4 regions of the Desulfosarcina ovata subsp. ovata genome follow, and region 3 is predicted to be linked to each of the others. Evidence: riboswitches for the same ligand, from Rfam matches in the RefSeq annotation. Region 3 holds a riboswitch; each other region holds the start of a gene.

Region 1 (7,800 bases), 2.2 Mb from region 3:
CAGGGCATCATACTGGTCGATTCCAAGCAGCCGGTGTAAAATGCCGCTGTCCCGGATGTAGTAGCGTGGAGATTTTATCAGCCGCTTTTTGACATTGGCATGCCATGGCTCCAAACGTCTGACCAGTAACAAATCCGAGAGGATGTCGATATAGTTGCTCACGGTTTTGCCATCAATTTCAAGGTTTGCACCCAGCTTTGAATAGTTAACCGGTTCGCCCTGCAGATGGGCCAGCATAGTCCACAGGCGGCGCATCCTGATCGCTGGTACACGATAACCCAATTGTGGAAGATCCCGCTCAAGATAGGTGCGAATCAAATCCTCAAGCCAATCCATGGCAATATTGTCGTCAGCGGCCAGGTAGCTTTCGGGAAAGCCGCCTCTTACCCAGAGCTTGTGTATTGTTTGGCTTTGGTGGCCGGTCTCGATGACGTTCAGGCCGCCCATGTAGATGTAACTGATTCGACCGGCAAGGCTTTCGGACGTTTGCCGCATCAAATCCATGGAGGCTGAGCCAAGGAAAAGAAATTGCCCGGATTTACGTCCCTGCTCCCTATTTTTATCAATAAGGCCCCGCAACACCGGAAATAGGTCCGGTGCACGTTGTATTTCATCCAGTATGACTAGTTTATCACTGTGGCCGCGTAAAAAAATGGCGGGATCCCTGAGTTTGAGCAGATCTTCCGGTGCTTCCAGGTCGAGGTAGACGGAATCCAGCCCCTTTGCAATAGTTTTGGCAAGTGTGGTCTTACCCACCTGACGAGCGCCAAGCAATGCGACCGCCGGCACCTGCGCGATTTTTTTCTTTATTTCGTTGGTAATCCATCGGGGAATCATACCTTGCATTTTAGGATGCTTGCTACAAAATTACAAGGTATATAATGAGGGTGGATTATAAAATGGCCTTTGCGATGACTTTATTGCTCCTCTCGCATTCAACAGCGGAGAAGTCGCCGAAACGATGAAGCGTGTCGGTTTTTCCTCCGTGGACGTGGAGAGTTCTGTCGTCGGGATACCCATGATGCTCATGGAGCTGGACATCGCCAGAAAAAGGATTGACATCGTACCATATGAGATGTTTTAAATATTTTCAATTTGTTAATTTGCAGGCGTTCGCAAGAACCTAAGAGCCTGTTTGAGAAGTCTGGATCAGGCTCGATAACAAGGCGGAAAGTGGCTCAAAAGCGGAGCATATATATAATATGTGAGCATTTTGAGACACTTCCCAACGCCGTTAGCGGGCCTTAGACGGATTTATCAAACAGGCTCTAAGAGGGAATCCCGTTAAAGTCGGGAGCGGACCTGCCGCTGTAACACATATGCTTTGAATGGTTCAAAGCGGGCATCTCGGCAATTCGTGTCACTGTTCGACATTGTGAATGGGAAGACCGTCGGGATGGATGTGAAGCCAGAAGACCTGCCTGCTGATTGGTTTGGAATCGCTCCCGGGTAGGGAGTAGATGAAAACTCATCGTTGCACCGTCAGGGATTGAATACGGTATCCCCGTTTCCACTGTGGAAGCGGGGATTTTTATTTCGAGGACATGTCATTATGCACCAAATTACCATAAAGGCGATAAACGGCTATGAAATGAACCTGCCCGGCGATACCTGTGCCGATTTCACGAGGCACGGTGAAGCATGCTGGCAAATCCCGGAGATGATCGGCACGGGTATTTTCAAACAAATTGAATTCCGTTCTGGATTTTATCTGTTTATCGCTGACTACCAGGTGAAACAGCACTGTGAATGGGATATCGTCTTCAACCGATCTGGGTTTGGAATCGAATTTTGCGTATCCGGCCAAATGCAAGGCCGGTATACGGGGATGGACCTATCAGTGCTATTACGCGAAGGTCACAGTCCGCTTTGTTATTTCCCTTGCCTGTCCGTCACTGGGGAGGACATCAAGGATACACGCAGATTCTCTTTTTCGATCATCATTGAACCCAAAGTATTTAATACCCTGGTGGGTGGCGATTGCAAACATTTTCCCATGGCATTCAGATCAATTGTGGATGGGACCAGAGAATATAGCTATTACCAGCCCGGCGAAATCACGCCGGAAATCCTCTCCACCCTTGAATCCATTCTTCGCTGCCCGTTAACCGGACCTACCCGCCGGTTGTTTCTTGAGAGCAGGATACTGGACTTGATTGCCCGCCGGTTACAGCAACTTGATGAATGTTCAAATACTTACCCGGATGACGGTGGGATCACCTTGTCGGATGTAGAGAAAATACATCAGGCGGCATCGCTCCTGGCCAAAGATATGAAAAATCCGCCAACGTTATTTAACCTTGCCAGATCCGTGGGGATATCCCACGCCAAAATGAACCGGGGGTTTCATCAAGTGTTCGATACCACTGTTTTTGGGTATCTGAGAAAAATACGACTGCAACAGGCAAAGCAACTGCTGGAAAACCATCAGATGAATGTTACGGAAGCAGCGTTCGGGGTCGGATACAACAGCCTGTCCTCCTTTTCCAGAGCTTTTTTCAAACAATTCGGCAAAAATCCCCATAGGTTCATCCGAAATAGATTTGCAGGTAGATTGACCAATTCAAAACCATCCTCCTGACAAAAATAATACATCCCGGACATCCATACGAGAAATGTACGCGAAGCAGACTTCAATGCTTTCCGGTTTTATTCACCGAGCCCTCCCCTTTGTTCATTTCGAACAAAAAAAAGATCAAATGGGATTCGCACGGAAATCCATTTTAATGTAAGAGCACGACGATATCTCAATCGTTAACCATCGGCCTTGTAAGGCCATGAAAACAAGCCGGTTTGGTGCTTCGCTGCTAATAATATCCCAAGAGACTTAGAATTGAGTTGTGTCCGGTTTCTTTGTTTGGTCTGTGAATCTTGCCGTTATTATTTGTCGATGAACAGGAGAGCGTATGAAAAACCAGTGTGGTTGGGCCGTTACAGGTTTTCTGATGGTTTGCTGTATCGCCATGTCGGCTGGAGCCGAGGAGCAGAAGTATATGACGTTGGGAACCATGACGGTTACGGCTCAGAAGCAGGAGGAAAACGTTCAGGACGTGCCGATGTGCATAACGGTGTTCAGCGATCAAGATATTGATGATAAAAAAATCAAATCAATCAGCGAAATAGCCGATTTTGTCCCCAATTTTATGGTTTTCAATGAAGGTGGACCAGGCATCAATTCACCATCCATGCGCGGTATTCATGCACCCCATCTCTCCTATACGACGTCGGTGGGACTTTTCATCGACGGCATCCCTATCTTATCAACTTTTGGATATGAAGATGCACTGCTATATGTAGAGCGTGTGGAAGTACTCAGGGGACCGCAGGGCACCCTGTATGGGAAAAACACCCAAGCCGGCGTCGTCAATATTATCACATCGCAGCCCAACAACCAACTCACTGGAAAAATCAGCGCTGAATTGGGGCGCCTGCTTTCCGGTGAAACAGGAGATAAACTAAAAAAAGAAATTTCGTTCAATGTGAGTGGCCCGATACAAAAAGATAGCCTTTTTATAGGCCTGGCCGGGCAATTTTATCAAAGAGATGGATATATTGAAAACACCATTACCGGCGATACGGTAGATGACAGAGAACACTGGTTGGGAAAGGCTCATCTTCGATGGACGCCGACGGATCAACTGGATATTTCATTGATTGCTTCGATGCTTGAACACGACGATGGGGGAGCAAATATAACCCTGGGAGAATACGGAGCCGCGACATACGGGATTTCCGTTCCAGGGGATCGCAAAGTTACCTCCAACCTAGAAGGCAATTATAAACCACGTGAAAATTCGCAAGCACTGAAAATCAACTATGATTTTAGTGAGTTGTGGACATTAACATCGATTACCACAAGAAGGTCGTACAATGACGAAGCCGTGGACGATTTTGATTATACCGGCGAGACATTATCACATATCTATAAAGATGACCAATTAAGAACCACGGCACAGGAATTCAGACTGAACTATGCCTCAGAGCAGTTAACATGGCTGCTCGGCCTGTATTATGACAATGACTATAAACATAAAAAAAGGGAGACCATATCTAGTTATTCAAGCATGAACAGTTCTACTGATCGGGAGATCGATGGGGACACCTATGCAGCCTTTGTCCATGTTACTTATGGATTGGCCCCTCACATCAATTTGATTGCCGGCTTGCGATATGAACAGCAGGATCAGGAATTTGAAGATAATCTTAACGATAAACAATTAGATGATTCCTGGGATGCATTCACACCTAAGATAGGTGTGGAATACCATTTTACATCCGATGTTTTGACCTATGCAACCGTGTCAAAAGGATATCGTTCCGGTGGATTCAATGCGCTGGCCGATGAGGCTTCACCCTATTACAGCTATGATGAAGAGGAGTTGTGGTCCTATGAAATCGGAATGAAAAATACCTTGCTGAACAAAAGATTGATTCTGAACGGTGCTCTTTTTTATATGAATATCAGCGACATGCAAGTCACGGATGCTGTCACGCCTGCCACCTCGTACCTGACCAATGCCGCCAAGGCCACGGCTAAGGGAATAGAGGTGGAAGCCACGGTCAGGGTAACCCAGGGCCTGAGCCTCATGGGCAGTTTCGGGTATACCGATCTTGAATTCGAGGACTTCGAGGACGCAAAAGGCGATTACGAGGGCAATCGGAATCCCTATACGCCGGACTACACCTACAACATCGGCGCTCAATACCGGTATCCCGGTGGCTTGTATCTCAGGGCGGACTTGATCGGCTACGGCAAGATGTATTTTGACCGGGCAAATGAGTACTCACGGGATTCCTACCAACTGGTCAATGCCAAAATCGGTTACGAAACGGAACGCTTCGATGTCTACCTCTATGGAAAGAATATTTTTGACGAGGAATACAATTCCTATGGCTATTACAGCGGTTTTTACACGATCTACAGCGATCCGGGAGAGGTCGGCCTGCAAATGACCTGGCGTTTCTAAATGCCTGATGACGGTGGCGGAACTGAGATAAGATTAACGGCTACGCAAATGACGCGTAAGCCGCTGAGAATCTGGCTGTTGTTAGCCAGCCTTTACATGACCCAGTTTTTGGGGTTGAGTTTTTTCTGGATCGCATTGGTGGTCATCATGCGTCGGCAAGGCGCCCCCATGGAACGGTTAGGGGTGATTTACCTTTTAGGACTCTTTTGGGCCATCAAGTTTCTATGGGCGCCATTGGTCGATCGTTTTGCCTTTGGTCGATTGGGGCATTATCGGGGCTGGCTGCTGTTGACCCAGAGTGGCATGGTGCTGAACCTTATCATTATCGGCTGCTTCGACATTTCAACACAATTTGGCGCTGTTCTGACCGGATGTGTGGTCTTGGCCTTTCTTTCTTCAACCCAGGATATCGCCGCCGATGGCTTGACCTGTCGCCTGCTTTCTGCAAAAGAGCGAGGCTTGGGCAACGGGATCCAATACGCCGGCGGGATGCTCGGCAACGTGCTGGGAGGTGGCGTTGTTTTGATGGCCTACCCCCATATCGGATGGAAAGGGTGTATGGCTATCCTGGCGTTATGCACATCGGTCTCCCTATTCCAGGTCTTGTGCTTCCGCGAGAAAACATATTCGGTTGCCTGCCAAAACAGCCCCGTGCCGTTGCGCCGATTTTGGAGCTTCTGGCAAACTTCCGGGCACAAACAATGGTTCTTGTTGCTATTGATTTATCCGATCGGCAGCACCCTTGCCCATGCCATATTGGCGCCTATGATGGTCGACGTTGGGTGGTCCATGGAGCGCATCGGCATGGTCATGAACATCCTCGGTTCTATCCTTAGCGCCTTGTCTTCTCTTTTTACGGGCTGGCTGCTTCGCTGGAGGGCACGTTCTTCCGTTTTGATCGGTGCCGCCACGGTTCAGGTGATTGGTTTGTTGGCGATAACATTGTCGCTGATCGGCCTGCCGGACGATTGGCGTGTTCATTGTTCAGTTGGTGCCTGTTTCTTGATCCATGGTGTTTTATTGACCCTGATCAGCACAATGATGATGGATCGCGCTTCGTTGAAAAGCCCCGCCACGGACTTCACCTTGCAATTCAGCGCCTATTACTTTCTCAAGTTTGTCGCGGCTGCCGGCAGCACAATATTGGCCGGACAGCTGGGCTACCTTGCCGTCTTGATGGTGGCTTGCGCGTTTGCATGCCTTGCGCTTGTGCTTGCACTGTATTTCAAGCCGACGGCGGAAAAACGGATGGATCGTGTGGCATTGGGAAATGTTCATTGAATCTATGTTGATGGTCTTGTACCTCCAATGAATGTTGCAACATTGAGGGAAACAAGTTGCCGTATCGTCATGCCGGGCTTGATCCGGTTTCATGAAAAATATTAATTGGAAAATAAAAAAGGAGGCGCCGTGAAACAATTACCCGATTTAGATCTGGAATTGCATAATCTGTTCGACATCGTCAATGGCCGCACAAAAACCCAATTGCTGCTCACTGCCATTGAACTGAATATTTTTGATTTCCTCTCGACATCGCAATCCGCCGAATCAGTGGCCGCAGAGCTAGGCACCCATCCGATGTGCACTCGGTTTCTACTCGACGGCCTGGCGGCTTTGGACCTGGTGGACAAGAAAGATAATCGTTACCAGAACCTTCCGGACACCCAAATGGCCCTCCATAGCCAGAGCCCGGCCTATGTGGGCCGGATGTTTTCCATGATGGACGGGATGTCGGCCGGCATCATGGCGGATATCGGCCACGCGGTGCGTCACGGTCCCCCTGATACGCCTGCCGATTTCGGCAATGAAGCCGTCTGGGCGGCCCATGCCCGGTCCATGGCCAACTACCAGCGGGGCGGCCCGGCCCAAAAAATGGCCGCCACAGTATCGCAAATCGATGGGTTCGCATCTTTTGAGAAAATGCTGGATCTGGGAGGCGGGCCGGGGCTTTACTGCATTGCCATGGTGGCCGAACATCCCCGTATGCGTGGGGTGATTTTTGATCAACCGGCGGTAACCAAGGTCGCCGAGGAATTCATCGCCGAATACGAGATGGCGGATCGGGTGACGACCATGGCCGGCGATTATGTTAACGATCCCATCGGCGAAGGATACGATCTGATCTGGGCCAGCGCGACACTTAATTTCGTGCGCCCCGGCTTGACCGCAATGCTCGAAAAGATCCATCGCGCCCTGAAGCCGGGGGGCGTATTTGTCAGCCATGCGGATGGGCTTACCCACGAACGGACCCAGCCGGCGGCATATGTATTAGGCAGCATGGCCTGGATGCTTTCAGGGCAGGACCTGATGTTCGACAGTGGTGAAGTCGCCGAGGCCATGAAGCGTGCCGGCTTCGCCTCCGTGGAGAGCACAATCGTGGAGACACCCATGATGCCCATGGAGTTGGATATCGCCCGAAAATGAAACGGTTGACAAACCGGCAAAAAATCTGTGAATAGAATAGTTTAATTGTTTTAGTGGTTACTTACGGCGCGCGGCCGCTTAGCGGTGCGCGCGAAGTGAAGGTGGTTGCGAACCGCAAACAGCGGTAGCGCAAGCGCCTTTTTTTATGGTGGGATTCGCCTTAATGCCGAATTCGAAGCAGATCGGATTTCTCAAATGGCCGAGCGATACCATTTTTGTTACACGCCCCGGGACGGTATATGCTCTCCGACAGCGCTGGATATCAGGCGCGACACCCCGGAACATTTCGAATATCGATGGCAGGGATCCGGAGATTTCGGCGATCTCCGGTTTGCCAGAACCGAGATCCGTCCGGGTTTCGATATCTGGATGAGTGATTGCCTGTTTCACGAAGATATCCACTTTTCCA
Region 2 (7,800 bases), 1.1 Mb from region 3:
AGTCGAATCAGAGTCCCTATTTTTAGTTGACAATTCAAAAGCAAATTTAAAAGGAGCACGCATCATGCACATATCAGAGGGTGTTATTTCAGCACCGGTTCTCATCGGCAGCGGCGTCCTCACAGTGTCAGGCACTGCCATCGGATTAAAAAAAATGGACTATGAGCACGTTGCCCAGGCGGGGATTCTGTCGGCAACCTTTTTCTTGGCCTCCCTGATCCACGTTCCCATCGGCCCGTCCAGCGTCCATCTGTTGCTCAGCGGTATTGTGGGGCTGATGCTTGGATGGGGGGCCTTTGCAGCCATCCTCGTGGGGCTGGCCCTGCAAGCCATGCTTTTTCAGTTCGGGGGGATTACCGTTCTCGGAGTAAACACCCTGAATGTGGCCGGCCCGGCCGTGTTGTGCTAATACCTGTTCGGTCGGCTGGTGCAGAAGGACACCGGACTCGCCATTGTCGGGGCCTTTGCCTGCGGGGCACTTTCGGTGCTTCTGACGTCACTTATGGTCGCACTTTCCCTGCTTTTTACGGAAGAGAGCTTTTTTGAAGTCGCCGCCCTGGTGGTGACCGCCCACCTTCCCGTAATGATCATCGAGGGCATTATCACTGCATTCTGTATTGGATTTCTCAAAAAGGTCGTTATCCCCCTGGAGGAGGTGGCAGCCGCCTTCCCGGCAAAGGATACGCGACGCCCCGACGGCGTTACCGTCAACCGAAGCGGCTAAAACCGCACCTGCTGATTCGCAAATGGTTTCGGGTCTTAGCGCACAGGAAATTCAGGCGATCGTGGAAAAGTCCCTGGATAATAAGCTGCGTCGCATTATCCGCAAACTGTCGGTAAAAGAGAATACCGGGTCAAACGTTAAGGATATCGCCGGCGGCATTGGTTATATCTTCGTTCTGGTGGGCATTGGGACCTATTTCAATTATCGGCGAAAAAAAGCCTGAATCACGGGTAAAGACGCCGATGTTGAGTGAATCCTTTGCTCAGGGAGTCTCTCTGCTCCACCGGCTCGATCCACGGTTGCGGATTGTTTTTGCTACGCTGTTTTCATTCCTTTTGGCGCTGTCCCTGAAGTTTCCCACCCTGGTCAGCGGACTGGCCATGTCCGTCATTCTGGTGTGGATATCCCGGCTTCCCCGGATGGAAGTCGCCAGGCGGCTGACCGTTGTTAACATTTTCAACATCGTGCTTTTTCTGGTGCTGCCCATTACCTTCGAGGGAACCATCGCGTTTTTTCTGGGACCGGTGGCATGCACCCGGGAAGGTCTGCTCCTGGCGGCCCGCATCACCCTCAAATCCAATATAAATACCTATAAAACCTATGCCTATCTGTTCGGCATGCTGCTGGTCCGCGCCCTGGCAAGGGCGGATCGGGTCTACCAGTCCATGCTGTGCCGGGGATTCAAAGGGAAGTTCTATTGTATTCATCAATTCTCTTTTTCCCGGACGGACCGGATCGGGTCCGGTTGTCTCTTTTTAACCCTGATTTTGCTGGGAGGAATGGAATGGCTGGCGCCGACACTATTTTAATTGACGTTGCAGGAACTTGAGTTTCAGGCAGTTGCGCGCAACTGCCGCTATGCGCTACGGTGGCCAGTGATAGACAAACAAAACGGCTCGAAAGTATCGCGCGGGCACCCCTTCCCGCCAGACTATCGAGCCGTTTTTATTTCTGCAGAACAGGCGCTTGCGCTTACTTCAGCGCAATGCCCGCATCCTTGGCGGCATCCCGGATATGTTCGACAAAAATTCCGGCAAAGGCGTCATTGGAACCCAGGCCTTTCAAAACCGGCATGACTTTCAATCCCTGTTCCTCGATCAAGGTTTTCCAGGAATCGTCTTCTTCACTGGCCATGTCGTTGGTCGCATGATCTCCTGCCACGATCATGAATGGCTTGAGTATGACCTTGTCGCCCTTGGTGCGGGAGAGACATTTAAGCACATCATCTATCGACGGATAGCCTTCCACGGAGCCGATGATCGTTTTCACGGCGGGATACATCTCGCGCATGGCCTTGGCGGTTTCGCTATAAATGCCCGTTGACCAGTGCTCGTTGCCGTGGCCCATGTACACCAGGGTGGCCTTGTTCTTCTTGGCCATGGCAAAATCGTCGGCCAGGGTCTTGATGGCTTTCTCCACATCTTCATGATAGTCGTATTGCGGCCCCACGGTACCCAATGCCGGGCGGCCCATGGCGATTTTGTGAAAAGGCATCCACTTTTGCTTCATTGTGCGAATGGAGCGCATGGCATTGACGTAGGACGTCAGATCATGGGACTGTTCCATGAAGAACATATGCGTGGGCTGCACGATGATGTCCGTGTACCCCTCTTCCCGCAGGTCACCAAAGGTGGCGATAATGTTCCTGACGTAGAGAATTTCCTCGGGGATGCCCTTGCCAAGCCACGTCTTTGCGTCGGCCTGCCGCTCTTTCCATACCGAGCGGATGATGTTGGACGTAAAGGTAACCTTCACCGGAACGCCGGGAAACGCTTTTTTGACCTTTGCCTGAATATTGGTGATGGCGCTCACCGCCTCGGGTACGGTGGTACCGAAACTGGCCAGGATAATGGCGGTTTTGGATTCGGTCAGTTGACCGCCGCCGGAGGCCAGGGCTTGGATGGACATTGAGGCCATCAGAAACATTGCCAACAAACAAACCATGAAACTTTTTCTCATTTTACATCTCCTCCTTGTTACGTTGATTGATGTAGAATAGATGCCAATGCGATTCGGGAAAAAGTATCGGAGGCAGGCTGCCTTGACATGATCATGGTTCCCATGTGGAAACCATGTCACAATGGAAGGGACATATTGATTTGCCGGCATACTTAATTCCTGAAGCAATGGCCGGTAGAAGAGTGCGTTTAGCCTGCTCGTAGGACGTTCCTCGTCCTGCTATGGCTTTCCTATGGCACCTAAACACCCTCAATGCATTCTGGCAGGTCTTCTGGCTTTCCCCCGTCTTTAAGCGCCTTCCCATTTCAGTAGCCTGAAACAGTGGCCTCATGCTTGAAGACGTTCCCGGTGTTAGCGGGCAGGATTACAGCGGCAGATCCGCCTCCGATTTTAACGGAGTTCCCTATTAAGCGTATCGCACCTGAATACATTACCGTATGAAAAATTCGGCGGCCACGTCCAGAGTGTCATTCCTCCGACCGCAGCAAACCAGAAACATGAGATATTCGAGTTATGTTATTTTGTCAATCCTTTCGCTGATGGCGACCAGGGTAAGCATATGTAACTTAGGCGAGCATATTGAGACGCTTTCCAACACGGGTATGAGTGGTTACTGCTCAAAGTGTCGTTCAATGGCCGTCATAACAGCGTTCGTGTTTTTCCCCGGCGTGTTGCACATGACAACGAAGCGGTACAGTTCGCCGTCGGTGCCCGACAAGAAGCCCGCCCGTGTCCGGACCCCTTTCAAGTGCCCGGTTTTATAAAACTGCCGTCCTTTCCGGGGTATCAAATCGTGATAGGGTTCATAGTTCTGCAGTATTTTCAGCATGGCCCGGGCGGTAACGCGGTTTTCGCGGGAAATTCCCGAAGCCTCGACGACACGCCCGGTTTCAATTCCCAAATCAACGCGGTAAAAACCTCTCAACACCTGCAGGCCCTTGTCCACGGTTGCCGGCGGCCCCACCATCTCCGCGCCCATGACCAGAAGGATTTGATTGGCGATGAAATTGTTGGAAAACCTCAAGAGCTCGCTCACCACTTTATCCAGCGTCGCGTCGGACCGGTGCAACCACATCAACACATCCGATTCCGGATCGACCCGGCCGGGTCTGACGGTACCGGTAACCCGCACGCCGGCCTGATTGAGGAAATAACGAAAAAGCCCTCCGGCATAGTGCAGGGCTTCGGATCGGTCGGCGGCCAGGGTAATGCGGCCCCGGATGATACCCGAGGTGGCGATTTTGGGAATCACCGATGGCAACAAGGGGGTCTGGCGCTCATCGCTGACCCAGACGCCGTTTTCCTTTCTGAAGGCAACCGTATTGAAATTGACACACAGGGCGCCGTTGGGCGCATCGTAAGGCTGCGTGGACGTACCGCGTCCGGGGATGTAGATCGATTTGGCAAAGAAGGCGTCGTCCAAAACCAGGTCATGGACGGCTGGAACGAGGGTCGCCAGATGCCGGGCAATCTTTCCAATCGTTTCGGAAACCAACAGGGGATCGCCGTATCCCTTGATTTTCAGGTTATTGTGCGAATCCAGATAAAATTCGGTCCTGAAACGGTAGTCGGGACCCAATTTCTCAAGGGCCGTCAAGGTCGTCAGCAACTTGAGAATCGAGGCCGGCACCAGGGGACGGTCTTCATGGACCGCGGCGATGATCCGGCCATCCGGCGCGGCGACCAGGATGGCATCCCGGGGACCCGCCAGGACGGACAGCCGCCGGACAAAATCGGCCTCTGGGGGTGTTTCAGCGGCCCACGACGTGGCAGCGGCCAGTATTGCAGCCGCCATCGACAGACAAGCCCACCGCGCCCCGTACTGTTTCATCTTCCCCATACGCCTCTCGTTTTTCCTCACAGCAATCCATTTAAAATAGCATTGTTTTCCCGCTGTTTTTCTAAGAATCGCTGACTATTCATCGGCTGGCTAATTGCTTACAGTTTTGTTGCACTTTTTGATCATAACCTGAACTAAATTTTTCGAAGAACTGATCGAATTGCCATGCTGGTACAAACCTGAACCGCATAATTACAATTGCTGTGATCATCATAAACCCGGTGGAAACACCGATTTTTGCCGGAATTGGCGAAAACTATAAAGCCGCGTCACATCCCCACGCGCGCGGGGGTTTTGCTTCCGGTGACAAAACCTTTTGGCAGTTTTGGCAGTGGCGGGTGGTGGCTGTTTTGCGTGGGGATCGATGAAATCCGCTTGACGACTGGGCCAGGTAAAAAATGGGTCGGAGCACAACGGAGTATAGACCGCGTTTAACTCCGACCCCATGCGGGATTGTGTGATGCCAGGGAAAGGTGCTCCCGCAAAATGGATTATCTAAGGATCGGGAATTTTATTAAGGCGATTTCTGTCAAAGAATATACCCGCCTGCTTGTCTTTTCATCCGTCTTCTGCGTTGGGCTTTTCCACACATAGCCCCACTATGCGTAAAAAAGCCCGCCTTGAATACGAATGAAAAATCCTGCGCATCCTGGTATATTCTTATCCGCCAATCGCCTAATTAAACGAAATTGCTTGTTCTTGCGCCCGTCTTCCGCGTTGCATCAACGGCCACATACTCCCGGTATGCAACCCTTGATGCGTCTTGAAGACGAACACAAGCCCGGCGCAATTACGTTCAATTAATTTCATCCCCGAGCCTAAACCATTCTGCTTTCTCATCGTACCTCTGGATCAGCGGTGCTTCAAGTCCATCATCACAAAATTGGATGATCAAGACCTTTCCTTTTTTGGCGTCCTTAGCTTTATCAGAATAATACGTTCTGTCTATTATGGGAAATTTTGCGAGATGGTCCTCTGCCATCAGTGAGATGACGAAACTACCGCCGACCGGGCACAAAAAACATTTGTACTTTTCGGAATTACCAGGCGGGTTATCGTATTTCGCTTTTTTCCCACAAAGGGGGCAGATTTGAGTTGGCATTTGCTACCGCCTTTAATTTTGTGGTTTTCGTATTTTTTGATCTGATCCTTAAGGACTTCCTCCAACAAAGCAGCACGCCAGCGCCCATGAGGGATACCGGAGGTGGCAGGCGGCACATTCAGCAAAATAAAGTGGGCAAGACCTCTCCCCAAGAGGTCTTACCCCAGGGGGATGATTTGGAGGAGGAGCAACCTCCGACGCTGACTACGCATTCAAGCATTCATTGTGCCAAAATTACATAACGATAATATTTCATATAGTTATTGGTATTCGATCACAATTGTTCAGCATTATTCCATCACATATCTGTAATATATATCTTCAGAAATTACAATAACGTAATATATATGCAAAATCAGAAACCGGTCTTCAACGCGTGTTGAACGTTTATTGGATTGTCCATAACTTCCTCAGAGTTCACTTTACAACCAAAAAAGTGCCTGCTGTCAGTTTAGGAGTATACATTCCGAGAAATCGAAGCCGGACTCGCGGCAGCCGGATTTACAAAAATAAAACAGCTTCAGGATAAGCGCATGTTTTCTTTGGTCGAAGGCTACAAGGCCTAACATCTTTATCGGATAGAAGCGGAATAGCAGAGGGGCTATATATGGCAATCTTTATAAACCTGCATAACGAAAAATAGGTTGTAGTGGTCAGGTGGAACCAAACTTGGTTTTTAGTTGTCTGATAATAATTTTCAAAGCCCTCCATCACCGGCAAGAATAAACGGTGCCCAAAAGATAGGGTGGGCATAACTACACTTCCCTTGGCCAGGGCCATCGATAAGTGCGATACGCGACAGACGAAGTGCCTCTGCTTTGGAAATATTCGGAGTTCGGTCTATATATTTGAAAAGTCCAGTAGTAAGAGCCTTTGCACTGTTGGTTTCGACTGGCCAGCTCGTAGCAAGCAAAGATTTTGCACCAGCATAGAAAAAAGCTTGCCCTAGCCCGGAGAGCATTTCCTTGCCTTTGCCCTTTGGAGCTGCGGTATTGCATGCGGATAGTACAACCCAGTCGGCATTTAACTTGAGCCACATGATCTCACCCATCGTCAGTAGGCCATCATCGTCCTTGTTATGTAACAATGATGGATGACTTAAGGCCAATGCCGGCTGGCCTAAACCGTCAATGTCGCCGGGCATTAGCCCATGAGTCGCAAATACGATTATTCTTTTATTCATTAGATCCATATTCTTAATACGGGCTTCAGTGGCTTCAAGCCCGAGGAAAACGTCAGTGGTGGGATCGGCACCAACGGCCAAAGCGATTTGCCTGACTTCATCCGCAGTTTCAGGAAGGCGGGGCAGCATTGAATGCCTGAATGACGAAAGATTGTCTCCCTTGGCAACTGGCGTCGCTCGTAAATGCAGGCCCCTTTGTGCGATGGCAACTTCTCCATCATCCACCTCAACAGAATCAGGTGAAAACCAAGGATCACCAAACCCGGCGAATGTGTTAGCAGGTTGGCTGGAGGATTTCCGATTTCTGAGATAAAGAATGGACTCTACTGACGGTAGTTGCGAAACGGCATGGGTACGGGCCAACCAGGGAATGGTTTTGTATTCGGAAAACCAAATATCGGATTTGTGCTGAATTGAACCGACAGGTTTCGAAATTAAAAGAGAAATGGGCAGGCGATCCATCGGTGCATTAGCAGCTACCATAATTACACGTGAATTTTCCCAGCCCTGTTTAACGGGAGCCAATAGTTTTCTGTAAAGTTTGTAAGACAATTCTGTGTCAAATGTCGGTATATCCTCAACGGTACGAATATCGTTAGGCGTTAACGATTTGCGTAACCGGCTAATCTCACGCCCCAGAACTTCAGAACTAATGGGAATGCTGGCAAAGGCGACTTCCCCAGTTTTTCCAAATGCCCAGACATAAGTAGATTTCTGCCCTGTGAAAATTGATAGAATCGCCTCGTCTTTTTTAAGCTTTTTTTTGATATCCGTTAAGGAAACAGATCCCGGTGAGGTCAATTTATTATATTGCGGATATCGATAGGCAATTTCTTTGTTCAAAACATGTAAAGCGTCTCTTAATTCATCTCCCTTGGTTTTAAGCTCTTTAATGACCTTGTCACGGTGCTTGATATCATCTATCCCCATTGATGCAGCAATCCGGTTTTTGTTAGCCGTTATGTTCATCTCCAAATCTTGTTTTTGCCGGA
Region 3 (7,800 bases):
ATCATGCATTACGGCCTGATGACGCTGGTGGCGGCAACCACCATCGCAGCGTTCGAAAGCGTGGGCAGTATTCTGGTCATCGCCATGCTGATCGTTCCCGGTGCCGCGGCACACCTGATCACCGACCGGCTGGGCCGCGTGCTGGCCATCAGCGTATTGTTCGCGGCGGCCTCGGCCGTGCTGGGGCATATGGGCGCCATTACCGTTCCACGGTTGTTCGGGTTCCAGGACACCAGCACGGCGGGCATGATGGCCCTGGCCACCGGCCTCCTGTTTCTCCTGGTTTTTCTCTTTGCGCCGCGTTACGGCGTCATTGGCCGGGCGACCAACCAATTGCGCCTGGGCCTTGGAATCATCGGTGACGATACGCTGGGCTTTCTTTACCGCTATCACGAACTGGCTCCTGAAGGAGCGCCGCCGGTTCCCATCGCGGAAATCAAGAAAGCCCTCAAGGTGGGATCCACGATTCGTCTGATGATCTGGAAACTCAAACGCAAAAACCTGATTCTGACTGACGGTAACGGGTTGACGCTGACCGATGAAGGGATAACCGCCGGACAGGGATTGATCCGTTCGCATCGCCTGTGGGAGACCTACCTTTGTGATGTCATGGGCTGCTGTGACGCGGATGTCCACCGCCATGCCCATAAGTTCGAGCATGTCACCGATCCGGAGACGCAACAGCGGCTCAGTGAAATTACCGGCAATCCCGGTCGGGATCCCCACCGGCGGAAGATCCCCTAGTGCCGTGTCTCAAAAGTTCTGCGCTCAATTTTGGCAATTTTAGTTTCTGATTGAAGAATACCCAATCTATGCGGCCTTCGCCAGACGTGGATCGTTGCGGACAAGGGCTTCTGAAAAGAGGGCATACGCATTGCGCGCTTTTTTGAGCCGAATCGGACCGGTTTCCCTTTCGATGATATTACAGATGTACTCATCGCTTTGGGCTGCCAAGTCCAGTAGCTGAATCCAGTCTGAAACGGGTATCGCATTCAGGTAATTGTCGGCGATGTTGCTCATAAGCAATAGCTGGCTCGTCAAAAACTTGGAATCCATTTGATCTGTCTTTATGTAAAGCAGTCTACAAAAGCGTCGGACAGCCTTGGCATAAAGGCCTTTTCCTGTATAGGACCATTTGAAGGGATGAGCAAAGAACTCATTCCAGGTATCGATGAAAGCGGCGATAGCTGCGCGTAATTGCTCAAGAGACTGAAACTGGTCGTATTTGAGGCACTTGCTTTTTAGAATGCCGAACCATATCTCGACCATGTTCAGCCAAGAAGCATGAAAGGGAATAAAGTGAACAACAATGCGCTTATTCTCAGATTGCAGCCACTCACGTCGTTCAGCACCGCTTGTCAGGGGCGAATATTTAATGCCGCTAAGCTCGGCAACGGTTTGACAAAAATCAGCATGGTAATGGGGCGTCAAATTATCCATGATGTAATGGATTTGCGCATCGGGGGCATGGCTGTCAACATGGGATCTGAAGACATCGCATAGGGTATGACGATTATGGTTTTCGGTGCAACGGCCGTAGACCTCGCCTGTCGCCGGATTGAGAAAAGCAAGCAAGTCGCACACGCCGTTACGTTCGTAATCGAAGTCCTCCAAAACCGGCTGATTGCTGCCGACCGGCAGGTTCGGGGTAAGCCGTCTGAGTGCCTGGATGCTGGTACACTCATCAAAACAGTACAGATGCTCATTCGGGTTCCGGTAACAGCTGATGATATTCTCCATTTTTTGGAAAAAATCCGGATCACTGATTTGTAGGTAGTATTTGTGACGGTGAGGCTTTAGCGCATGTTCCAAAAGAATACGATGGATGGTCGAGCGGCTGATGGGCATGCCGATTAAGTCTGTATGTACTTTGAAATAACGCTGTGCATCGCGAAGAGACCACCGGTGAAGTCCGGGAAGAGGTGGCGCTTGTTGACAATAAACGGCAATGGTCATCAGACGTTTGTCTTTCGAGAAGGTGCGAGGCCGCCCGCAACGAGGATAGTCGGCCAGCGGTTCACCGTTTTTAACCCGGCATATCCATCTACGGACAGTCGAACGATGGGAGTCGGTGAAAACAGAAATAACACCAGGTGTGAATCCGCCCTTATACAGCGCCACAATGGCTGCCCGTTGTTCGACTCTTGCCGGAAGTGGCTTGGGCCATGTCAGGGTATTGTCTATTCGGAAGCACCAGCTTTGGAAGTTTTTTTTACTGCGGTAACCAACTCGGGCAAAGATCGTTTGATCTTGGACAGGCCCAGCTTGTCAAGATGATGGCGGACGGTGCGTGGCGAAATGGTTATCTGGCAACGCTCTTTTAATTGATCCGAGATCGAAAGGCCCGAGGTCGCACCGCCTGTGATGGCGTCGACGGCAAACTGCTGAATGAGTTCGGCTTTGATCTGAGGGCTCACCCGATAGTCTTGCTTTTGTCCTTTTCGCTGATCCACCAAGGAAAGCGCTCCTTTTTGCATCAGCTGTCGGGCAAGGGTCATCGTGCGAGGCCGCGTTAGCCCAATCGCCTCGGCAACTTGTTTACTGGTGAGCAAGCCGGAGTTGAGCATGGTCAAAAGCACAATTTTGCTCTGCAAAGTATCCTGCTTGTCAATTTTGAGTTGTCTATCAGGGGCGCCCAGATCGATGATGATGAACTGCTCTTGCTGTCTTACCGCAATAGGTGGCAACTGGTGACATATTGTGGCCAAAGGTTGGTATTGCCGCCGTCGCCGGTCTTGGAGGGCGGACAAACCATCGTTTATAATCGTCCTGATAGTGGACTTGACTGTCTCGGCCGGCATATCGAGCGTTTTTGCGATGTTTTGGCGGTTAAGGCCAAGCAGATACAGCGCAAAGCACAGCAGACGCCTGATGACATTGGCTCCCAATGCCTCCAGCGCCCGATCGATTCGTTCTCTTGAGAGCTTACCGGAGAAGGATAGATCCTGGCAATTTGTGATTCGCATGGCGTTCATCGTATTTGACCCACTTTTTTAGTGTGTATACCTTCATGTCAACAGATTTTGGTAAATAATAGCATAGTGATGGGTTAAATACAACCGGTTGTTAACGAATTTTATATTGCCATTTTATAGTACAGAACTTTTGAGACACGGCACTAGAGCCTTTCCCAAACGTTTGCCATTGTCCATGACGATCTGGCCGTCTTAGGCGATTTCTGTCAACAGCTGGTTACCGGATCATCGGCATTTAAAAGTCACCAGGGCTGACACGAACACACAGCACCCCGTTCTGGGGTGAATAATTGGCTTGACAGCTAAGGAGGTCTCCCATAATAGACTTTTTTTGAGCTAATGATCACAGGTGTCCAACGGACTTAATCGGGAATCCCGTGCAAATCGGGAGCGGACCCGCCGCTGTAACACACGCATTTTCAGGGTATCCTGAAAGGCATTCTTTTTGGCAACTCGTGCCACTGTTCACTGCTGTTTGAATGGGAAGGCCGCCAAAAAGCAAGTGAAGCCAGAAGACCTGCCTGTGATGGGTGTTGTAAAATCTCTCGGGACGTAGAGCATTTTGCGCAAACATTGCGATCACAGGGATAAAAAACGATATCCCCGTGCCCCTATGGGCACGGGGATATTTTTTTGCACGGGCACGGCAGGCGGACAATGGAAATCGATATTTCTTCGGGACCCCGCTGATGTCCCGAAGAGGTAGACTTGTCCCTGATCATAACGATGAACAGAAGTTCATCACCAAAGCAAAGGAGCGAAACATGGCGTTATCTGGAATGGAAATTTTCAAGCTTTTACCCAAGACGAACTGCCGGGAGTGTGGAATGGCAACCTGTATCGCTTTTGCCATGAGTTTGGCCGCCGATAAAATCGAGCTTGAGGCCTGCCCGTATGTATCGGATGAGGCAAAAGCCAAACTCGCCCAGGCGGAAGCACCGCCGATCAAACTGGTTACCATTGGCAGCGGCGACCAGGCGCTCAAAATCGGCGGGGAATCCGTCATGTTCCGCCACGACAAGCGGTTCAACAACCCGACGGGTCTGGCCATATGCATTTCGGACACCGCTTCGGAGGCGGACCTGGATGCCAGGCTCAAGCGGTTCCAACGGGTGCGCTATTGTCGAATGGGATGTGAGTTACGGGCCGAATTGGTCGCGATCAAGAACGAATTGCAGGATGCGCGAAAATTCGCCCACACGGTTGAAACAGTGAGAAAAGGCAGCGACGCCAGAATCATCCTGATGAGTGACGATCCTGAAATCATGGCCGCCGGGTTGAAGGCCTGCGCCGGCTCAAAACCACTGATTTGCTCGGCCACATCGGCCAATGCCGAGTCGATGATCGAGCTTGCCGCAGCGCATGACTGCCCGCTGGTGGCCAAAGCCCAGGGTTTGGAGGAGCTCACCGCGTTATCCAGCCGTTTGGCCGACGCCGGCGTGCAGGAAATCGTTTTGGATACGGGGGCGCGAACCGTGCGGGAAGCGCTGGCGGATCAGGTACACATCCGGCGAGCCGCCATTCATCAAGCCGTCGAATCACTGAGTTATCCGACAATCACGTTCCCCTGCGAAATGACCAACGACCTTTCCATGGAAACATTGATTGCGGCCATGTTTATCGCCAAATATGCCGGAATCGTGGTTCTCTCCGATTTTCAGGCAGAGAGTATTTTCCCGCTCTTGCTGGAGCGGATGGAACTTTTCAGTGATCCCCAGGATCCTCTGATGACCCCTGAAGGGGTCTATGAAATCGGTGCACCCGATCGCCATGCACCGGTGCTTCTGGCCTCATCGTGGGCATTGACCTATTACAATCTCACCCTGGCGGCGGAAGTTTCCCGCACACCGATTTTTCTCTGCTTCCAGGAGATCAGCGAGCCGGATGTCATGTGCTGGTGCCATCATTGTCTGCGCAGCACCCAAAAAGGCAAATTCGATGCGCCAAGCACCATCCGGTTCATTAAGGATTGCAAACTGGAGGAGCGGGTGGATCACCGGAAACTGGTCATCTCCGCCAGAAACGCCCAGTTCAGTGCCGAACTCGAAAGCGCGCTGCCGGAGTGGGAGATTATCGTCGGCCCCGGTGAGGCGTCCCAGCTCACTGGTTTCCTGCCGGAACTGGCCGAGGAATTGAGGAAAGAGAAAAGCGTTTGAGGGCTTCTGGATAAATCGCAGGTTGGAAAACACACCCGCCCCGGGCCATCAACCGGCAGCGGGATCGTTCCCCCCGTCAGCACCAGCGCCCGTGGACTGCACGTAGATCGTCCGGGTGGGATAGGCAAATTCGATCCCCGCCTCGCCGAACTGCCTGAAAATGTCCAGGTTGATCGCCTGCTGAATGTCCATGTAGACCGTATAGTCCGGATTCCGGATCCAATAGACCACCTCGAAATTCAGGGCATAGTCGCCGTACTCCTTGAAGTGGGCCCGGTCGAAGCGAACCTGGGCGTTGGCCTCGACCGCCTGTCTGATCATCTCCGGAATTTGCCGGATCTGCTCATAGGCGGTCTGATAGACCACACCGATGGCAAACACCACCCGGCGTTCAACCATGCGCTTGTAATTGCGGATGCGGCTTTGCAGCAGGTCGGTATTGGAGAAGATCAGCTGCTCTCCGGAGAGGCTGCGAATGCGGGTGGTCTTCAGCCCCACATGCTCGACCGTTCCCATGTATTCTTCAATGATAATGAAATCACCGATCACGAAGGGTTTGTCCAGGACGATGGAAAAAGACGCGAACAGGTCGCCAAGAATGTTCTGAATCGCCAGGGCAACGGCGATACCACTGATTCCCAGGCCGGCGATCAGTGTAGTGATGTTGACGCCCAGGTTGTCGAGCCCGATCAGCAAAAGGATGATCCAGATCATCATGCGCAGCACAAACCCCACCGATGTCAGCGTGGTCACCGCGCCGGCATTGCTCTCGATTTTCCGCTTGCGGAAACGGGCGACCCAGAAGCTCACCGCATGGGAGATGAGCACGCCCACTTGAAGAAGGGTCACCAGGCCAACCACATGGCTGAAGATGATACCGGTGGCATCGGGCAGCGCAATTTTCAATGACCCGCTGTACACCGCCAGGATAAAAATAAAAATCACATTCACCCGGTCGATCAGTTCGGCCAGCAGGTCGTCCCAGACCGTATCGGTCCTGGCGGCGAACGCAGCCAGTTTTTTGTGGATGATCCGTTTGGCGGCAACCACCGCCAGGAAGACCAGCACGGCAATGCCGATACCGATCAACCATTCCGGCAGCGAATTCTGATAAATGACAATCTTGGAGAACATGATGATCACACCTTGGGTTGCAAGTGGGGATAATGTGATCATCCTAACCATTCATGGCGCAAAGGTCAAAAACAGGCTCCAAATGCGGTTGCCCGGCGTTGCGGCCCCCGGCAGTTGACAGACGGGGTGATGTTTGCTGATATTGGCGGACGCTATAAATTTTAATAAGGATGCACATGCCACCATCACACCGTCATCGCCGATTGTTTGCTTTTCTCAGCCTGGCCATTTTACTCTGCCTGCCGGCCTCATCGGGCGCCTTCGAGCGTTACAACCAGGTCACCGCCTTCGATCGCTATTTCTCGAAATACACCAAACGATTTTTCGGACCGGCATTTGACTGGCGGCATTTCAAGGCCCAGGCCGTGGCCGAATCGCGACTTCAGGCGACTGCCAAATCCCGTGTGGGCGCCGTGGGCCTCATGCAGATCATGCCCCGCACCTTTGCCGAAATCCGCCGCAAACAGCCGGTCATCAAAGGGTCCCGGGAACAACCGCGCTGGAATATTGCCGCCGGGATCTACTATGACCGCCAATTGTGGAATACATGGACGGCCAAGCGCCCCTTTAACGATCGCCTCAATTTCACTTTCGGGGCCTACAACGCCGGGAAGATGAATATCATCAAGGCCCAGCGGGTCGCCCGAAAAAAGGGGTTCGACCCCAACCGCTGGCTGTCCATCGAACGATCGCTGCCCGCCGTCACCGGGAAAAGCAGCCGCGAGACCATCGGCTACATCAACAAAATCCAACTCATCACGGAGGTACTGCACTGATGGAACTGTCCATCGCCTTGCTCAATTTCGTCTACGCCATTGCCGGCGCCCTGCTGACCCTGGCATTCATGGCCGCCGGCTACAAACTCTTCGATACCATCACCCCCTTCGACACCTCCCGGGAACTGGCGTCAAAAAATGTTGCCGTGGGAATCGTGGTCGGCGCCATTTTCATCGGACTTGGAATTGCCGTGGGACTGGTGGTCGGTTTGGGATTGAACTAGCCCACTTGCAGATAGAGGCTTTTTTTGAAGCAGCACCTTTCCATCAGACATTCCAAGCTCAGGGCGTCCACCGCGCCGCATTCGCTGAAAAGGGATCGCCTTGCCGGGATGCTGTCCGCCATCACGACCCAAAAAATGGGCCTGATCGTTGCCGGCGCGGGGTATGGCAAGACCACCCTGGCCGCCCAGTGCATCGCCGATCTAAAGGTGGATGGGGTCTGGTACGGCCTTGAGGAATCCGATAGTGACCTGGCAACCTTTCTGACCTATCTGGTGGAAGGCATTCGCGAGCGCCATCCCGGATTTGCCGCCGGCATTGAAGAGCGCTGGGCAGAATCCCTGCTGTTATCGACGCGCCGTGAAATGGTCCTGGCCGAGCTTCTGGCAGAGGTGGAACGGTGGGTCACCCAAACCATGGTCATTGTGCTGGATGACTACTATCTTGTGGATGCGCACAGCAGTGTCCACACCGTCCTGGAGGATCTCCTCCACCGCTCCGGTCCGATGCTGCATTTTGTGGTGATCAGCCGTCACG
Region 4 (7,800 bases), 1.6 Mb from region 3:
GACCAGGTCCGGCCGGGCGGCGAGAAACCGTTCCGGATCGTCGTGGTAGGAGAAAACCGGTTTGCCGGCCGCCCCGGGCAGCCCTGTCGATTGCCGGTCGATGCCGATCAGTTGCGGCCCGGCGCCCATGGCCAGAAGGTTCTCCGTATGGGCGCCGTAAAGGGAGATGATCCGGCGGTAAGGCGCCTTTTCCAAAGCGTCCGCGTTGGTGGGATCCGCTGCAGCGGCACCGATTGCTCCATCCATCCCGGCAACCAGGAGGGTGACGATGCAGACAACGATTCTAATTTTCCGTAAGCGGTCCATAAGAAGCATTTCCGTTTAATGGGGCACCATTGGCCGGGGATGGGGCAGAACCGGGGCTGCCGGCCGCTTCGGGCATTTTGTAGCGCACCTGCAACCGGCCGGTGAAATCGTCCACACCGACCCGCGCCTGGATATCGAACACCTTTTTCAGATTTTCCGGGGTGAGTACCGTTTCGGTGGGGCCGGCGGCCACCACCTGTCCCGCCTTCATCAGGACCATCTCCTGGCTGTAGGCCGCGGCCAGATTGAGGTCCTGAAATACGGCAACCACCGTGCGCCGATCATCCCGTACCAGTTCTGTGGTCCGATCCAGCAGGGCCAGGGTGTGGTGCACGTCCAGGTTGGCCGTGGCCTCATCCAGCACGAGCACCGGGGTATCCTGGGCCAGCGCGCGGGCAAAGATCACCCGCTGGCGTTCTCCCCCGCTCAGGGTGGTCACCGGCCGATCCTTCAGGGCCAGGATACCGCAGTCGGCCATCACCCGGGCCACCCGGTCACGGTCCTCGCCGCTGGGGGCACCGAAGCGCGGCGTGTGCGGGTAGCGTCCCATGAGGACCACCTCCTGCACGCTGAACGGGAAATTGATGCCGTAATCCTGGGGCACCAGCGCAATCAGCCGGGCCAGCGACCGTTTGCCGATTTCGGACAAGGGCCGGTCCCCGTAACGGATATCGCCCCGATCGGGCATCCGGTGCCGGCAGATCAGATCCAGCAAGGTGGTCTTGCCGCAACCGTTGGGTCCGACAATGCCGGTAAAGCGCCCCTTCCGCAGGACCAGGTCCAGCCCGTCGAAAATCGTTTTTCCGGGATGGGCGAAGGCGATGTCGTGTAAGGCGAATCCCATCCTCAGAAGCCCCCGCGGCCCGTCTGGCGTTTGCGAAAAAGGTAGCAGAAAAAAGGGCCTCCGATCAGGGCCGTCAGCACGCCAATGGGAATCTCGTGGGGCAGCACCGCGCGGGTCACCGTATCGGCCGCCAGCAGCAGAATCGCCCCGCTGAAAAATGAGAGCGGCAGCAGCCGCCGGTTGTCCGGTCCCACCAGGGCGCGCATCATGTGCGGCACCAGAAGCCCCACAAAACCGATGATGCCGGAAGCCGCCACACAGGCGGCCGTCACCAGGGACGCCGTGACCAGCAGAATCCAGGGCACCCGGCGGGCGTCCACCCCCAGTGACGACGCCGCCCGGCGTCCCAGGCAGAGCAGATTCAGGTCGCGGGCGAAAAAGAGAAAAACCGTCAGCCCCGGGATCAGAAAGGCGCTGGTCAGTCCCACGTCATGCCAGGTTTTGGAGGCGAAGCTGCCCATGAGCCAGAAAATGATCACCGATACCTGCTCGTCGGCCACGAATTTGAGAAAGCTGATGCCGGCCGAAAGAATCGCGGCAACGATAATGCCCGACAGGATCAGGTTGTTGGCGTTGGCTCCGCCGGCCGAAGAGGAGAGGTAGATCACCAATACCAACGTGGCCGTGGCCCCGATGAAAGCACATACCGGCACGCTGTAAATGCCGGCAACACTCAGGTTGAGCAACAGGGCCAGGGCCGCCCCGAACGCGGCGCCGGCAGAGACACCCAGGGTGTAGGGATCGGCCAGGGGGTTGAGCAGAATCCCCTGAAACACCACGCCGCACAATGCCAGTCCCCCCCCCACCACCGCTGCGGTCAGAATGCGCGGCAGGCGCACGTCCATGACAATGGTGCGGGTCAGCTCGTCCAGGCCCCGGGTGAGGGCCGGATTGCCCGTCAGGCTGCCGCCGACCACCCGCAGGACATCGATCCAGGCGATCCTCAGGTAGCCCATCCCCGCCGACAGGCAAATCGTCGCCAGCAGCACCCCCGCCAGCAGGCCGGCCAGCAGCCAGCTGCGCCCCAACAGATGGGGGAATGAATTGTCGACAGAAACGGGAGCGATCAAATCGTTTTACCTGTGGCCCCGTACCGGCGTTTACCGGTTGGCATACACCCAAAAAACAAAAACCCTTCAAACCTCGATGTCGGTTTGAAGGGTTGCACCCAGTTTACTTGGCCCTCTACATTATGGACGGCCGAAAACACTTTTTCAAGCAGCTCTCTCCGGCACACACAAAAGGCAGGTCTTCTGGCTTCCCCTTCCTGACAGACGCCTTCCCACACCGGTAATCCGGGACAGTGGCCCATGGTCTGGCAGTTCCCTCCAACAAAGATCGGAAGGGCAGGGGGTTACAGCGGCGGGACCGCTCCCGGTTCTCACGGGATTCCCTATTAAGCAATAGCGCACCTTTTGCTCCGTTTTTAGTTTACATCCGATGGTATGTCAATCCTTCAATTGACATTTGGATGTTGGCATTTGGCATTCATTTATCCATCCGAAAGCAAGGGGCGCCGATAACGCCATTCGCCGAATTCCAATTCAGATGCGGTTGCCCTGGGAGAAGCGCATCCGGTGGTTGAAAACAGTGTTTAAATAATGGTATATGCCGCAGTTAAGGATAAATTCGGAAATGAGGAATGCCTTTGAATCAAGATCAACGAAACCAATTGAAACAGCTTCCGGGGGTGGACCGGGTTATCGTCCACGGATCGGCCGGCGGGCATTTCGACGCCATTCCCAAGTCAGTGCTGATTCCGGCCATCCGCTGGGCCATTGACCGCCTGCGGGAAACGGTGCTGCACGCGGCGACCCCGCTCGATGCGGCCGCCTTTTCCCTGGATGCACTGGTGGAGGCGGCAACGCGCCGGGCCGACCGGATCATGGCCCCACGACTGCAGCGCACGGTCAACGCCACCGGCGTGGTGGTACACACCAACCTGGGCCGCTCCCTGCTTTCGCCGGCCGTGCTCGACCGCCTGAAACTTATCTCCAGCCGGTACTCCAATCTGGAATTCGACCTCGAGAAGGGTCGCCGGGGGTCCCGTTACAGCGCGGTGGAAGACATTCTCTGTGAATTGAGCGGCGCCCGCGCCGCCATGGTGGTGAACAACAATGCGGCAGCGGTACTGCTCTGTCTGGACACCCTGGCCAAGGGCGTTGAGGTGATTGTTTCCCGGGGCGAACTGGTGGAAATCGGCGGCGCATTCCGGATCCCGGATGTCATGGCCAAAAGCGGCGCCATCCTCAAGGAGGTGGGCACCACCAACCGGACCCATCCCCGGGATTATGAAAGTGCCATTGGCGAAGCCACCGGTATGCTGCTCAAGGCCCACACCAGCAACTACAGCATTGTGGGATTCACCGCGTCCGTGGCCCTGCCCGATCTGGTGGCCATCGGCAGGCGCCACGACCTGCCGGTCATGGAAGACCTGGGCAGCGGCACCCTGGTGGATTTTTCCAAATATGGCCTGATCAAGGAACCCACCGTTCAGGAATCCCTGGCCGCCGGCGTGGACGTGGTCACCTTCAGCGGAGACAAATTGTTGGGCGGCCCCCAGGCGGGGATCATTCTGGGCGGCCCGGCGCACATCGACCGCATCAAGGCCAATCCGCTCACCCGGGCCCTTCGAATCGACAAGATGACCCTGGCCGCCCTGGAAGCGACCCTGCAACTCTACCGCGACGAGCAGGACGCCCTGCAGCACATCCCCACCCTGCGTATGCTGACCCTGCCGCCATCGCTCATCCAGGCCCGGGCCGCAGAATTGAAAACCCGCCTCGAGGGAATCGGCGGCGACCGGCTCAAGGTGGAACTGATGGACCTCTCCTCCAAGGCCGGCGGCGGCTCCCTGCCCCTGCTGAACCTGGAAAGCCGCTGCCTGGGCGTTACCCTGGCGGGAAAATCGGCCAACGCCATGGAATCGTGGCTGCGTCACCATACCCCGCCAATCATCGGCAGAATCGAAAGCGACCGTTTCATCATGGATCCACGGACCCTGCAGGAGGAAGAGCTGGATATCATCGAGAAGGCCTTTGCCGACATGCTGGCCGAAGAGACGGGCACGCAGGAGAAGTAATGCCAAAACCCCTATCGGAACAATTCAGAAACCGCAGTGCGACACAGGAATTTCTCTTCTCGGCGTCCGATGACCCGACCGTTTCCGTCAGGGCGGCCGAAATTTCACCATCGACCTTTTCCGAACGGTTCACGGATCTGCTCGACCGGCAGGCGTTCATCGACGCCGTCGAGACGCGCCTGACAGCGGCAGCAACCCTTCTGGTGCTTGCCGTGGACATTGAAACGGCCGTCCAGGACAACGACGATGACCAGGCGGCCATGGCCGCCATCGCTCCACTGGAACAACTCTGCCACACCCAGGACGGCATCTGGGGGCAGATCGGCCGCCATCGCTTCGCCTGCGCCCTGGCCGACCGCAGTGCCGATGAGGGCGACAACCTGGCCCGGCAGCTCCTGGCCGCCGGCCAGGCGATGCAACAGCCGCCCGTCATCGTCGGGATGGCCCTCTATCCGACCCTCGACGAGACACTCGGCGAAACCGTTGAAAATGCCGGCAAGGCCCTTGATCACGGCGTTTTTTTCGGGCCCGGAAGCGTAACCCGTTTTGATGCGGTGAGCCTCAACATCAGCGGCGACCGCCTTTACCAGGCGGGCAAGGTCGACACGGCCATGGCCGAATTCAAAAAAGGCCTGCGGCTCGATCCGGCGGATGCCAACCTGTACAATTCGCTGGGGGTCTGCCATGGCGTACTCGAGGATTACCCCAATGCCTTCAAGGCGTTTGATCATGCCATCCGGCTGGCGCCCGATGAGGTGATGGCCATTTACAACAAGGGCTACCTGCTGCTGCGCCAGGGCCGGCACGAGGCGGCGCTGGCCTGTTTTCTGGACGTCCAGTCACGGGAGCCGGACATTTTCGAAGTGATCTATCACATCGGCCAGGCCTATATGGAATTGGACCGGGCCGACAAGGCGCGGCCTTTTCTGGAAGCGGCGATCCGTGCCAAGGATCGGTCGGGGGCGGCCGCCGCCCTGCTGGGCGCCTGCCTGGACAAATTGGGATTGACCAAGGAGGCCATCGGGGCGTACAAACGAACGGTTAAAATCAACCCTGATGATGCCGAGGCCCTTTCGGCCCTGGGAAGGCTTTACCGCCTGCGGGGGGAAAGCCTGGACGTGGCGGCGGTGTTCTGCGAGCAGAGCGTACGGCTCTGCCCGAACAACGGCCTTTTTCGGGATCGTCTGGGGCGGGTCTATCTCCAGCAGGAGAGGCTCGAGGAGGCCCTGGCTGAATTTGAGCGGGCTGCGGCCCTGAGATACGACAGCCAGGACCGTATCGAGGAGACCCGGGCACGGATCACGGCCGCCAAGGCGTCCGTCAGCAGAGCGGCCGGCGCCGGTTAGCGGCCAGCCATAGAAAGGTGTGGCACTTGTTAACCGTGCATTTGTGCTTATTGTATCAATCTTCACCGGCGCCTGATATTACGCTTCAACGCTGATATCGGACGCGTTACGCAGTCGCAAAAAAATGAACAAGGAGTGAACATCAATGCCCATCTACGAGTATCACTGCAAAGGATGCGGTCAGGATTTTGAATACCTGGTGCTGGGGGGCAGCGAACCGGATCAGTGCCCGGTGTGCAAAGCCAACACCGTTTGCCGGCTCATGTCCACCTGCGGTTTTGTCAGCAAGGGCGAGGGGGGTGAAACCGTGAGCACATCCGCCGGCGCCTCATCGTGTACCGGTTGCAATGCGACCAGTTGTGCCGGCTGCGGCCACTGATGGCGTCCGCCACCGTTACAATCGGCACCCGCGGCAGTCAGCTGGCCCTCTGGCAGGCCGAGTGGGTCAAGTCCGCCATCCTGGCCAATCATCCGGCGATTCGGGTCGAACTGGCCATCATCAAAACCCGGGGCGACAAGATTCTGGATGTTCCCCTGGCCAAGGTCGGGGGCAAGGGGCTTTTTGTCAAAGAGATCGAAGAAGCGCTGCTGGACGGGCGCATCGACCTGGCCGTCCATAGCATGAAAGACATGCCGGCCGACATCCCCACCGGCCTGTGCATTGGTGCGATTCCCAAACGCGAGGAACCCCGTGACGTCCTGATCACCCGCAGCGGCGACCCGCTGGAAGCGTTGCCCCAGGGGGCCCGGGTGGGTACCAGCAGCCTGCGCCGGGCGGCCCAGCTGCTGCATGTCCGGCCGGACATCCGCATCGTTCCCCTGCGCGGCAATCTCGATACCCGCCTGAAAAAGCTGGAAACCGAATCCCTGGACGCCATCGTATTGGCAGCCGCCGGTGTGCGCCGGCTGGGGCTGGCCGACCGGATCACCCAGGTGCTGGATGAAACGGTCATGCTGCCGGCCGTGGGCCAGGGCGCCCTGTGCATCGAAACCCGCACCGACGATTCCCGCATAGGCGCTGTGGTTGGCGCCCTGGACGATCCGACCACCCGGCAGGTGGTGCTGGGCGAACGGGCCTTTTTGAACCGCCTTGAGGGCGGCTGCCAGGTGCCCATCGCCGGCCATGGCCATATGGACGCCAACGGCTTTACCCTGACCGGCCTGGTCTGTGATGTGGACGGCTCCCGGCAGATCAAACAGACACGTACCGGCGCACCCGATCAAAGCGAGCAGATTGGCCTGGCGCTGGCCGAAGCCCTGCTGGCTGCAGGGGCCGGCGCCATTCTGGAAAGACTGAACGAACATGCACAATCATCCTGAAGCAGGCAAGGTTTATCTGGTCGGTGCCGGTCCCGGGGATCCGGGTCTGATCACCGTCAGGGGGGTCGATTGCATCGCCAGGGCCGATGTGGTTGTTTACGACTATCTGGCATCACCGGCCCTCCTGGCCCACGCCAGGCCGGACGCGGAATTGATTTATGTCGGCAAGAAGGGCGGCGATCACACCCTGCCCCAGGAGGGGATCAATGCCCTGATCGTGGAGAAAGCCCGCAACGGGGCGGTGGTGGCGCGCCTGAAAGGCGGGGACCCGTTCATTTTCGGCCGGGGCGGAGAAGAGGCGGAAGTGCTGATTGCCGCCGGCATTGCCTTTGAGGTGATTCCCGGGGTGACGGCCGCCATCGGCGCGTCGGCCTATGCGGGCATTCCCCTGACCCACCGGGATTTCACCTCGGACGTCGCTTTTGTCACCGGCCATGAGGACCCCACCAAAACCACGTCCAGCGTCGACTGGAAGGCCCTGGCAACGGGTATCGGCACGCTGGTTTTTTTCATGGGCGTGAAGAACCTGCCTTTGATCGCGGCCAACCTGGTGGAGAACGGGCGACCGGCGGACACCCCGGTCGCGGTGATCCGCTGGGGCACCACGCCGCACCAGGAAACGGTTACCGGCACCCTGGACAGCATCGTGGAGATGGTCCGCAAGGCCGGTATCAAGGCGCCGGCGATTATCATTGTCGGCGGCGTGGTGAAGCTGCGCGAATCGATGCAATGGTTCGAAAAACGGCCGCTTCTGGGCCAACGCATCGTTGTTACGCGGGCCCGGCAGCAGGCCAGCAACCTGGTTCAACGATTGACCGAGGCTGGTGCCGAATGCGTTCAATGCCCCACCATAAAGGTGGTACCGCCGGCGGACGGGGCACCCCTGGACCGGGCCATTGCCG

The links. A riboswitch is a leader RNA that binds a small molecule or an ion and turns the genes downstream of it on or off. The one in region 3 is predicted to bind cobalamin.
Region 1: another riboswitch for cobalamin. It lies ahead of GN112_RS28220 (helix-turn-helix domain-containing protein); the one in region 3 lies ahead of acsC (acetyl-CoA decarbonylase/synthase complex subunit gamma).
Region 2: another riboswitch for cobalamin. It lies ahead of GN112_RS14215 (sirohydrochlorin cobaltochelatase); the one in region 3 lies ahead of acsC (acetyl-CoA decarbonylase/synthase complex subunit gamma).
Region 4: another riboswitch for cobalamin. It lies ahead of GN112_RS25935 (FecCD family ABC transporter permease); the one in region 3 lies ahead of acsC (acetyl-CoA decarbonylase/synthase complex subunit gamma).

Annotation. Positions count from the first base shown of each region.
Region 1 is NZ_AP021879.1:6,437,292-6,445,091, reverse strand. It holds gene GN112_RS28225 (ATP-binding protein) at 1-846, opposite strand, end outside; gene GN112_RS34945 (hypothetical protein) at 962-1,084, shown strand; cobalamin riboswitch at 1,223-1,439, shown strand; gene GN112_RS28220 (helix-turn-helix domain-containing protein) at 1,553-2,581, shown strand; gene GN112_RS28215 (TonB-dependent receptor) at 2,907-4,967, shown strand; gene GN112_RS28210 (MFS transporter) at 4,968-6,248, shown strand; gene GN112_RS28205 (methyltransferase) at 6,378-7,391, shown strand; gene GN112_RS28200 (hypothetical protein) at 7,587-7,800, shown strand, end outside.
Region 2 is NZ_AP021879.1:3,212,637-3,220,436, forward strand. It holds partial or broken gene cbiM (cobalt transporter CbiM) at 65-724, shown strand; gene GN112_RS14205 (HI_1622 family ECF transport-associated protein) at 786-947, shown strand; gene GN112_RS14210 (energy-coupling factor transporter transmembrane component T family protein) at 967-1,533, shown strand; gene GN112_RS14215 (sirohydrochlorin cobaltochelatase) at 1,697-2,683, opposite strand; cobalamin riboswitch at 2,928-3,123, opposite strand; gene GN112_RS14220 (D-alanyl-D-alanine carboxypeptidase) at 3,294-4,523, opposite strand; gene GN112_RS14225 (hypothetical protein) at 5,320-5,625, opposite strand; partial or broken gene GN112_RS34370 (hypothetical protein) at 5,966-6,154, shown strand; gene GN112_RS14235 (CHAT domain-containing protein) at 6,323-7,800, opposite strand, start outside.
Region 3 is NZ_AP021879.1:4,281,604-4,289,403, forward strand. It holds gene GN112_RS18920 (metal ABC transporter permease) at 1-744, shown strand, start outside; gene GN112_RS18925 (IS630 family transposase) at 811-2,241, opposite strand; gene GN112_RS18930 (COG3415 family protein) at 2,181-2,966, opposite strand; cobalamin riboswitch at 3,306-3,514, shown strand; gene acsC (acetyl-CoA decarbonylase/synthase complex subunit gamma) at 3,740-5,131, shown strand; gene GN112_RS18940 (mechanosensitive ion channel family protein) at 5,180-6,265, opposite strand; gene GN112_RS18945 (transglycosylase SLT domain-containing protein) at 6,442-7,041, shown strand; gene GN112_RS18950 (DUF350 domain-containing protein) at 7,041-7,265, shown strand; gene GN112_RS18955 (AfsR/SARP family transcriptional regulator) at 7,290-7,800, shown strand, end outside.
Region 4 is NZ_AP021879.1:5,917,848-5,925,647, forward strand. It holds gene GN112_RS25925 (ABC transporter substrate-binding protein) at 1-306, opposite strand, end outside; gene GN112_RS25930 (ABC transporter ATP-binding protein) at 284-1,150, opposite strand; gene GN112_RS25935 (FecCD family ABC transporter permease) at 1,153-2,220, opposite strand; cobalamin riboswitch at 2,377-2,581, opposite strand; gene selA (L-seryl-tRNA(Sec) selenium transferase) at 2,793-4,232, shown strand; gene GN112_RS25945 (tetratricopeptide repeat protein) at 4,232-5,578, shown strand; gene GN112_RS25950 (FmdB family zinc ribbon protein) at 5,724-5,957, shown strand; gene hemC (hydroxymethylbilane synthase) at 5,912-6,898, shown strand; gene cobA (uroporphyrinogen-III C-methyltransferase) at 6,882-7,800, shown strand, end outside.